2 regions of the Pseudomonas sp. EA_5y_Pfl2_R50 genome follow, and region 2 is predicted to be linked to the other one. Evidence: predicted binding sites of a transcription regulator. Region 2 holds the regulator's gene; the other holds the start of a gene.
What was found. Region 2 encodes FliA, which starts transcription of late flagellar genes. Its sites were predicted from a motif close to CTAAAGTTTNNNNNNNNNNNGCCGNTAA; they were not measured.
Positions count from the first base shown of each region.

Region 1: AACY19_RS08490 (methyl-accepting chemotaxis protein) is a predicted target of FliA. The motif match lies at 1,763-1,790, and genes of this name have one in related genera.

Region 1 covers NZ_CAXAPT010000004.1:106,003-111,213, forward strand. Annotated here, with positions in the region: gene AACY19_RS08475 (DUF1631 domain-containing protein) at 1-254, shown strand, start outside; gene ampD (1,6-anhydro-N-acetylmuramyl-L-alanine amidase AmpD) at 319-879, shown strand; gene ampE (regulatory signaling modulator protein AmpE) at 876-1,715, shown strand; gene AACY19_RS08490 (methyl-accepting chemotaxis protein) at 1,880-3,910, shown strand; gene AACY19_RS08495 (TatD family hydrolase) at 4,028-4,804, opposite strand; gene cra (catabolite repressor/activator) at 4,808-5,211, opposite strand, start outside.
Region 2 covers NZ_CAXAPT010000013.1:117,524-122,734, forward strand. Annotated here, with positions in the region: gene AACY19_RS21550 (chemotaxis protein CheA) at 1-2,147, opposite strand, end outside; gene AACY19_RS21555 (protein phosphatase CheZ) at 2,202-2,990, opposite strand; gene AACY19_RS21560 (chemotaxis response regulator CheY) at 3,009-3,380, opposite strand; gene fliA (RNA polymerase sigma factor FliA) at 3,547-4,287, opposite strand; gene fleN (flagellar synthesis regulator FleN) at 4,284-5,114, opposite strand.

The sequences.
Region 1 (5,211 bases), on a different contig from region 2:
GTCTGGGCAGTTGGGTGGTGTTTCAGGAAGACGAGGAACACACCCTGCGCTGCAAGCTCGCGGCGATCATCGAGGCCACTGGCAAGTATGTGTTTGTCGACCGCACGGGCATGAAAGTCCTGGAACGCAGCCGCACCGGGCTGGCCCTGGAATTGCGCCGTGGCACCGTGCGTACCCTGGACGACACGTTGCTGTTCGACCGTGCGCTGGAGTCGGTGCTGGGCAATCTGCGGCGACTCAATCGCGGCAAGTGATCGCGCGTCGGGGGCCGATCACGGCATACTGGGCGCCAACACAGTCGGCGTTGAAGGAATCGGTATGCAGTTGGATCCCGCTAGCGGGTGGTGTCACGGGGTGCAGGTCTGCCCATCGCCCAACTTCAATGAACGTCCTGCGGGCGAAGTTTCCCTGTTGGTGATTCACAACATCAGCCTGCCGCCGGCGCAGTTCGCCACCGGCAAGGTGCAGGAATTTTTCCAGAATCGTCTGGATGTCACCGAACATCCCTACTTTGCAGGGATTGCCGACCTGCGCGTCTCGGCGCATTTTCTGATCGAACGTGACGGCAAGGTCACCCAGTTTGTCTCCTGTCTTGAGCGGGCGTGGCATGCTGGCGTGTCGATATTCGAAGGCCGGGAAACCTGTAACGATTTTTCCGTGGGCATCGAGCTTGAAGGCACCGATGATCTGCCGTTCAGCGATGCGCAGTATCAGGCATTGACGGCGCTGACCCGCCAGTTGCAAACAGTATTTCCGGCTATCACCGGCGCGCGCATTTGCGGGCACAGCGACATAGCTCCCGGGCGTAAGACCGATCCTGGCCCGGCATTCGACTGGGCGCGTTACCGCGCGGCCCTGGCACAAGAGGAAGGACAATGAGTTTTCTGGTGTTACTGCTGGCGGTCTGGATCGAGAAATTCTCGGCCCTGCGCCATCGGGTGCAACGCGATGGCGGATGGAACCGCGAACTGAACAAACTCGAAAGCAGCCAACGGCTGGCGGACAAGCCGTGGCTGGTGCTGACGATTCTGGTGTTGCTGCCGGTGGCGCTGCTCGGATTGCTATTGCTGGTGCTGGAGCCGGTGGCATACGGCCTGCTGGCCTTGCCGGTGCATTTGCTGGTGGTGATTTACAGTCTGGGGCGTGGCGACCTGCTTGGTGGTCTAGGGCCGTTCCGCGATGCCTGGCGCCGTCAGGACCTGCAAGCGGCGGCTCACGTCGCCAAGCGTGATCTGGATATTTGCGCCGACAGCGGCGAGCAATTGCTGGATCGCGTGCAGGGGCATTTGCTGTGGGAGGCTTATCAGAGTTTCTTTGCGGTGATTTTCTGGTACTTCCTGCTCGGGCCGGTGGCGGCATTGGCCTATCGTTTGCTGGCACTCGCCGAAGAACATGGCAAGAACCCGGCGCTGGTTGAACGTGCCGCGCAGTTGCGGCATGCCTTCGACTGGGTGCCGGTGCGTTTGCTGGCGGCAAGTCTGGCGCTGGTCGGCAACTTTGTTGCGGTCAGTCGGGTGATGCTGCATGAACTGCTGAACTGGAACATCAGCGCCGCGCAACTGATCAACAAGGTTGGCCTGGCAGCGGGGGAAATCCCGCCGCCTGCGGTCGGGCCGGACGGCGTCAATACTCTCGATTGCCTGTGGGAACTGCTGTTGCGTGCGGCGGTGCTCTGGTATGCCGGGTTTGCCCTGTGGACTGTTCTGGTTCGCTGATCTATCGGGCTGAGAGAGCAAATCCCTCGGCCCGACGCGCCGTTAACCTTAAGTTACAAAACCTCCCGCCGATTTAAGCTATACAGAGACAGCGCCCGATAGTGGCTATCTGCTTTAGTCCTGCGCCTGCCAATAAAAACAAGAAAAACCAAGGGAGACTTCCAGTGAAGAGCTTGCTCTATCCCGCTGTCTCGCTGATGAATCGTCTGAGCTTCGGCATGAAGTTCAGCCTGATCAGCGTGCTGTTCCTGGTGCCGATGCTGGTGACCAATTTCTATCTGGTGCGCGATTCCTACCGTGAATTCCAGGGCACCCGCGTCGAGTTGCAAAGCCTCGACCTGCTGGGCAGCAGCCTGACCCTGCGCCGGGATCTGGAAACCCTCAACAACCTGGTGCAGATCGACGTCACCCTCGGTCAGTCCGGCAAGGCCGGGAATGTCGAGTCGCAGATCGCCAGCCTCGAACAGTCCATTCTGACCCGCCTGCAGGGCCTCAAGGCGATGGCCGACGATCCTGAACAGATCGAAGCGTTCGACGGCAAGCGTGATGAAATGGTCGCCGCATTCAAGGCTCAGCAAGCGGAAAAATCCCTGCAAAGCAAAAGCGGGCTGATCGCCAAGTTGCTGGCCAATGCGCAGATTTTCAGTCAGCTCATCGCCAGTCAGTCGGGCCTGAGCCGTGACAATCAGAGCGATATTCGTCAGCTCAGCGAGCTGATCACCCACATCACGCCCATGGTCACCCAGACCCTCGGCGAAGGGCGCGCGATGGGCTCGTTCTCGTTGGGGCAGGGGTTTCTCAACAGCGCATCAAGCACCCGTTTTGATGAGTTGCTGGCGCAGATCGAAAAACTTCAGGGCGAGTACGGCTTGAAACTGCAGGATGCTCTCGGTTCCAGCAAAGCCGCACGGGAAACGCTCAGTGCTCAGGCCGAGAGCAGCAACGCGTCGCTCAAGCAGGCCAGCGAACTGTTCGAGCAGCAAGTGGTGATGGCCGAAACCCTCGATGCACCGTGGCAGGGGTTTTACGATCAGGTCAGCGGGCTGATGGACAAGACCTATCAGCTCAACGAAGCCACCCTGAAATTCCTCGATATCCAACTGCAGCAGCGTCTGGGCGCGAACCGCACGCACATGGTGTTGCAGGCCTCGGCACTGTCGGTGGTGTTTGTGCTGATTTTCTATCTGTACGGCGGCTTCTACGCCTCGACCCGCACCACGCTGAAACGCCTCGGCGCGATGATGGACAAGGTCGCGGCGGGGGACATGACGGTCAATTTCAAGGCCAGCAGTCGTGATGAACTGGGTGAGTTGGGCGAGGTGTTCAACGGCACGGTGAAGAAGATTCATGACTTGATCGAGCGCGTCGGGCACACGGTCGGCGAAGTCGAGCGCCAGGCCGGGCAGGTGGAAAACGTCTCTGCGCAAAGCAATCAGGCGGTCGCCGGGCAGCGCACGCAGATCGAGCAAGTGGCGACGGCGATGAACCAGATGTCGGCAACTTCGCTGGAAGTTGCCCGCAGCGCCGCAGCGGCGGTGAGCAGCGCGCACAGCGTGAACGACGAAACCATCAGCGGTCGCGGTCTGGTCGAATCGCAGCAGGGCAGCATTGCCGCGCTGGCCAGCGAGATCGATCAATCGGTGCGGGTGATCAATCAGCTCGCCAGCGACAGTCAGTCGATCAGCCGCGTGCTCGAAGTGATCAAGAGCATTGCCGAACAGACTAATCTGCTGGCGCTCAACGCCGCCATCGAAGCGGCCCGTGCCGGTGAGCAGGGTCGCGGTTTCGCCGTGGTCGCCGATGAAGTGCGCACCCTGGCCAAACGTACCCAGCAATCGACCGAAGAGATCGAGCAGATGATCGCCAGGCTGCACGGCGGTGTTGGTGCGGCGGTGAAAGCCATGGGGGTCAGCCATCAGATGGCCAATGGCACCGTCGGGCAATCGGAGAAGGTCCAGCAGGCGCTGGAAAACATCCTTGGAGCGGTGGGCATGATCGTCGACCAGAACCAGCAGATCGCCGCTGCCGTTGAGCAGCAGACGGCGGTGGCCCATGACATCGATCAGAACATCGTCGAGATCAACCGCGCCGGCGAACGCACGGCACAGGGCGCCCACCAGACCGAAGATGCCAGCCGGGCGTTGTCTGCCCAAGTAGTAGAACTCAAACAGCTGATCAGCGCCTTCCGCGTCTGAAACAAGCCGGATCAAAATGTGGGCGCGAGCCTGCTCGCGAATGCAGTCTGTCAGTGACATCGCTGTCACCTGACACACCGCTTTCGCGAGCAGGCTCGCTCCCACAGGGGTTCTTTTTTACCAGCCGAAGACTTCGCAGCAGTTGGCGGTGCTGGCGGCCGCCAATTGTTGCGGGGTTACCTTCATTAGCTCCGCCAACGCCGCACAGATCGCCGGCAAGTGCGCCGGTGTATTGCGCACGCCGGGAAACATCGCCGGCGCCATGTCCGGTGAATCGGTTTCCAGCACGAGAGACTCCAGCGGCAACTGCGCCAGAACCCGATGCATGCGCAACGCCTGGGGCCACGTCGGTGCACCGCCCAACCCCAATCTGAAACCGAGTTTGATGTATTCCCGTGCCTCTTCACCGCTGCCGGCAAACGCATGGATGATCCCGGCGCGTTTGAGCTTGAAGCGTTTGAGGGTAGCGATCACCGCCGCATGGCTGCGGCGCACGTGGATCAACGCCGGCAACTCGAAGTCCGCCGCCAACTGCAACTGCGCTTCGAACAAGGCTTGTTGGCGCTCGCGGTCGAGGGTTTCGATGAAGTAATCCAGACCGATCTCGCCCACCGCGCACAATTGCCGGTGGCCGCGCAACCGGCTCAGCCAATCGCCGAGTGTCGACAAATCGTCCGGGCGATGCTGTTCGAGATACACCGGGTGCAGACCGAACGCCGCATACAAATCCGCATCGCTCTGCACCAGATCCCAGACCCGTTGCCAGTTACCCTCGTAGACGCCCAACACGACCATGCGCCGCACCCCGAGGGTGCGGCTCTGGGCGAGCAACGCCGGGCGGTCGGCGTCGAAGTCGGGAAAGTCGAGGTGCGTGTGGCTGTCGATCAGCTCCACGGTTCAGTCTCGCTGAATACGCTGCTTGAAGGTCCGCGCAATGGCCTGCACGCCGGGCTCGTATTGCGACTGCTCGACGGCGGCCAGCGCCAGTTCCAGTGCCTTGTCGGCGATCAACTGGTGCTGCTGCGCCATCGCGTTGACCGGCAGCGGCAGGAAGTCCAGCAACTGCGTGTCGCCGAAAGTGCCGAGGCGCAGCGGGCGCGATTTCAGCGGGAAGTCATGCAGCGCATCGAACACGCCCTGCAGCAGCACGTAGGAAGTGGTCACCAGCGCATCCGGCAAATGCCCCAGACGCTGCAGGAGTTCTTCCATCAACTGCTTGCCGCATTCACGGCTGAAGGATTCGGCGTGTTCGACCAGCACTTCACCTTTGAAGTCGGCCAGCGCCTGTTTGAACCCGGCGG
Region 2 (5,211 bases):
ACTTCTTCCTGGCCGACCAGTTGATCGACGACGAAGCCGATCCGCTGAGTGCCCACCGAAAGGATCACCACATGGCCTTCGCGCTGCTCTTCGTGAGCGGCAGAGCGGACCAGCCAGCCCTTGAGATAGAACAATGGCAGCGCCTTGTCCCGCACGATCACCACTTCCTGGCCGTCCACCACGTTGGTGGTCGACAGGTCGAGGTGGAAGATTTCGTTGACGTTGACCAACGGGAACGCAAACGCCTGGTTGCCGAGCATGACCATCAGGGTTGGCATGATCGCGAGGGTCAGCGGCACCTTGATGACGATCTTCGAGCCCTGGCCCTTGGTCGAGTAAATATTGATCGAACCGTTGAGCTGGGAAATCTTGGTCTTCACCACGTCCATGCCGACACCGCGGCCAGACACGTCGGAGATCTCGGTCTTGGTCGAGAAACCGGGGGCGAAAATCAGGTTGTAGCACTCGGTATCGCTCAGGCGATCAGCCGCGTCCTTGTCCATCACACCGCGTTTTACCGCGATGGAACGCAGGACGTTCGGGTCCATGCCTTTGCCGTCATCGGAGATCGACAGCAGGATGTGATCGCCTTCCTGCTCGGCGGCCAGCACCACGCGACCGCCACGGGCCTTGCCCGACGCTTCGCGCTCTTCCGGCGACTCGATGCCGTGGTCGACCGCGTTGCGCACCAAGTGGACCAGCGGGTCGGCCAGGGCCTCGACAAGGTTTTTGTCGAGGTCGGTTTCTTCACCCACCAGTTCCAGGTTGATCTCTTTCTTGAGCTGACGCGCCAGGTCGCGAACCAGACGCGGGAAGCGCCCGAAGACCTTCTTGATCGGCTGCATCCGCGTCTTCATCACCGCGGTTTGCAGGTCAGCCGTGACCACGTCGAGGTTCGACACGGCCTTGGACATGGCTTCATCGCCGCTGTTGAGACCCAGGCGCACCAGACGGTTACGCACCAGTACCAGCTCGCCAACCATGTTCATGATTTCGTCGAGACGCGCGGTGTCGACCCGCACGGTGGTCTCGGCTTCGCTCGCCGGTTTTTCCGGTGGCGGTGCCGCGGCGGCGCGGGCCGGAGCCGGTGCGGCAGCGGCCGGTTTTGGCGCTTCGGCTTTCGGCTCAGGCTTGGCGGCGGGCTTCGCTGGCGCAGCGGCAGCCGGTGCCTTGGCGGCTGGCGCGGCAACCGTCGAAGCACTGCCCGCCGTGGCGGCGCCGACTTCGGAGAACTTGCCTTTGCCATGCAATTCGTCGAGCAGCGATTCGAATTCGTGATCGGAGATCAGATCGCTGCCGGCAGCGGCGGCGGCCGGAGCGGCTGGCGCAGCCGGTGCCGAGGCAATGGCCGACTCCAGCGCTTCAACGGCGAAGTTGCCTTTGCCGTGCAACTGATCGAGCAGGGCTTCGAATTCGTCGTCGGTGATGTCCGAGCTGTCGCCTGCCGCCGGTGCTGCCGGTGCTGCCGGAGCGGCCGCCGTCGGGACTACCGCATCAACGGCGAACTGGCCTTTGCCGTGCAGTTGATCGAGCAGAGACTCGAACTCGGCGTCGGTGATTTCATCGCTAGCGGCTTCATTGGCCGTTTGCGCAGGAGCAGCTGCCGGGGCTTCGGCTTCGGCCTTGACGGCGTTCAGTGAATCCAGCAGTTGTTCGAATTCGTTATCGGTGATGTCGCCGGAATCGCCGGAATCGCCCTCGACGACCAGCTCTTCGATCATCTCGGCCACTGGCGAAGCCGGGGCTTCGTCCGCCGATTGCGGTTCGGCCAGACGCGCCAGGGCGGCCAGCAGTTCCGGGGTGGCAGCGGTGATCGGAGCACGCTCGCGGACTTCGCTGAACATGCTGTTCACCGCGTCCAGTGCTTCGAGGACAACGTCCATCAGTTCTGCATCAACGCGCCGCTCACCCTTACGCAGGATGTCGAACACGTTTTCGGCGATGTGACAGCACTCCACCAGCTCGTTGAGCTGAAGGAAGCCGGCGCCCCCTTTTACAGTGTGGAAACCGCGAAAAATTGCGTTGAGCAGATCTGCGTCATCCGGGCGGCTTTCCAGCTCGACCAGTTGTTCGGACAGTTGCTCAAGAATCTCGCCGGCCTCAACCAGGAAATCCTGAAGGATCTCTTCATCGGCGCCGAAGCTCATTAATGGGGTGCTCCTACAGGTCTAAAAACCCAAAAAACCTAAAATTCCAAAACACTAGAATCCGAGGCTGGATAACAAATCGTCCACATCGTCCTGACCGGACACAACGTCTTCTCGTTTATCGGCATGAATCTGCGGACCTTCACCCTGCGAGAGATGTTTTTGTGGATCTTTTTCTGCAAGCATCGCGGCGCGGTCATGTTCGATGCCCGCAAAGCGGTCGACCTGACTGGCCATGAGCACGAGTTTGAGCAAATTGCTTTCGACTTCGGTGACCAGTTGGGTCACACGCTTGATCACCTGACCGGTGAGGTCCTGGTAATCCTGGGCCAGCAGGATGTCGTTGAGATGGCTCGACACTTCACGGTTGTCCGTGCTGCTGCGTGACAGAAAACCGTCGACCCGGCGCGCCAGCTCGCGGAACTCTTCAGCCCCGACTTCGCGACGCATGAAGCGACTCCAATCGGCGCTCAAGGTCTGGGCTTCATCAGCCAGACCGTTGACCACCGGCGTGGCGCTTTCCACCAGATCCATGGTGCGGTTGGCCGCGGCTTCCGTCAGCTTGACCACATAGCCCAGGCGTTCGGTGGCGTCGGTGATTTGCGACACTTCCTCGGCCTGCGGCATGTGCGGATCGATCTGGAAATTGACGATCGCACTGTGCAGTTCACGCGTGAGCTTGCCCACTTCCTGATACAGGCCACGGTCACGGGTCTGATTGAGCTCATGGATCAGTTGCACCGCGTCACCGAATCTGCCTTTTTCAAGGCTCTCGACCAGTTCGACCGCGTGTTTTTTCAGGGTCGACTCGAAATCGCCCTGTGAAGATTCTTTATGCTCCATAGCTCCCCCGCGCGTTCATCAGCCGATGCGTTCGAAAATCTTCTCGATTTTGTCTTTCAGCGCCTGAGCCGTGAAAGGTTTGACCACGTAGCCGTTCACACCGGCCTGAGCGGCTTCGATGATCTGCTCACGCTTGGCTTCAGCGGTCACCATCAGTACCGGCAGGTGCTTGAGCTTTTCATCGGCACGCACGTGACGCAGCAGGTCGATACCGGTCATGCCCGGCATGTTCCAGTCCGTTACCAGAAAGTCGATGCTGCCGCTGTTGAGCACCGGAATGGCAGTGGTGCCATCGTCGGCCTCGACGGTGTTGGTGAACCCAAGATCACGCAGCAGGTTCTTGATGATCCGCCGCATCGTTGAGAAGTCATCAACGATGAGGATTTTCATGTCTTTGTTCAATTCGACCTCCAAGCAGTCTTAAACGCGCCCAGCACCTGGACGCGCCACTTCAATCAATCGGCGCAGCACTCGAAGACTGTCTGGAGCACAACAGAGCAAGACCGGTGCCGTTCATCACCGCACCAGCCTCGTTCGCAGTGTCCCCACACTGCCTTCAGCGCGCTCGCCACTCCCCCAAACGCCCCCGCAAACGGGCCGCGCACTGGCTGTGTAACTGGCTGACCCGCGATTCACTGACGCCAAGGACTTCACCGATCTCCTTGAGGTTCAGCTCTTCGTCGTAGTACAGCGCCAACACCAGTCGCTCACGCTCCGGCAAATTGGCAATCGCGTCCGCCAGCGCCGCCTGGAAGCGTTCATCTTCCAGATCGCGTGACGGCTCAAGATGAGCACTCGCGCCATCCTCGTGCAGCCCTTCGTGTTCGCCGTCCTGCAACAGGTCGTCGAAACTGAACAGGCGACTGCCCAAGGTGTCATTCAAAATCCCGTAGTAATCGTCGAGACTCAATTGGAGTTCGGCTGCAACCTCGTGATCTTTAGCGTCACGGCCGGTTTTAGCTTCAATTGAGCGAATTGCGTCGCTGACCATACGGGTATTGCGGTGAACCGAGCGTGGCGCCCAATCCCCTTTGCGCACTTCATCGAGCATCGCACCGCGGATTCGTATGCCCGCGTATGTTTCGAAACTGGCGCCTTTGCTGGCGTCGTATTTGGTCGAGACTTCGAGCAGGCCGATCATGCCGGCCTGGATCAGGTCTTCGACCTGCACACTCGCCGGCAAGCGTGCCAGCAAGTGGTAGGCAATGCGTTTGACCAATGGTGCGTAACGCTCGATCAGTTCGTACTGCGCGTCACGTGCCGACTTCTTGTAGAGATTCATGCCACTGGCGGTCATAACACAGGCCCTGCGGTTTGCTGCACGAGACGCTCGACGAAAAACTCGAGATGGCCGCGCGGGTTGGCCGGCAGCGGCCAGGTATCGACCTTCTGTGCAATCGCCTTGAACGCCAGCGCGCACTTGGAGCGCGGGAAGGCTTCGTAGACGGCACGCTGCTTCTGCACGGCCTTGCGCACGCTTTCGTCGTAAGGCACGGCGCCGACGTATTGTAGGGCCACGTCAAGGAAGCGATCCGTGACCTTGGTCAACTTGGCGAACAGGTTGCGGCCTTCCTGCGGGCTCTGCGCCATGTTGGCGAGGACGCGGAAGCGGTTCATGCCGTAATCGCGGTTGAGCAGCTTGATCAGCGCGTAGGCGTCCGTGATCGAAGTCGGCTCGTCGCAAACCACCAGCAACACTTCCTGGGCGGCGCGCACAAAACTGACTACCGAGTCACCAATACCCGCAGCGGTGTCGATCACCAGCACGTCGAGATTGTCGCCAATGTCGCTGAATGCCTGGATCAGGCCGGCGTGTTGCGCCGGGCTCAGGTGCACCATGCTCTGCGTGCCGGAAGCGGCCGGCACGATGCGGATACCGCCGGGGCCTTGCAACAGCACGTCGCGCAGTTCGCAACGGCCTTCGATGACGTCGGCCAGTGTGCGTTTCGGGGTAAGCCCCAGCAGAACGTCGACGTTCGCCAGCCCCAGATCAGCGTCCAGCAGCATGACCCGACGGCCAAGCTCTGCCAGCGCCAGAGACAAGTTCACTGACACGTTAGTCTTCCCGACGCCACCTTTGCCGCCGGTCACCGCGATCACCTGTACGGGATGCATGCTGCCCATGTTATTTCTTTACCTTGTCTTGCATAGACGGAGGCCACATTACTGGCTGCGCGTTCACAACCGGAACAATGCATGGCAGACCATCGATGTAGGTACA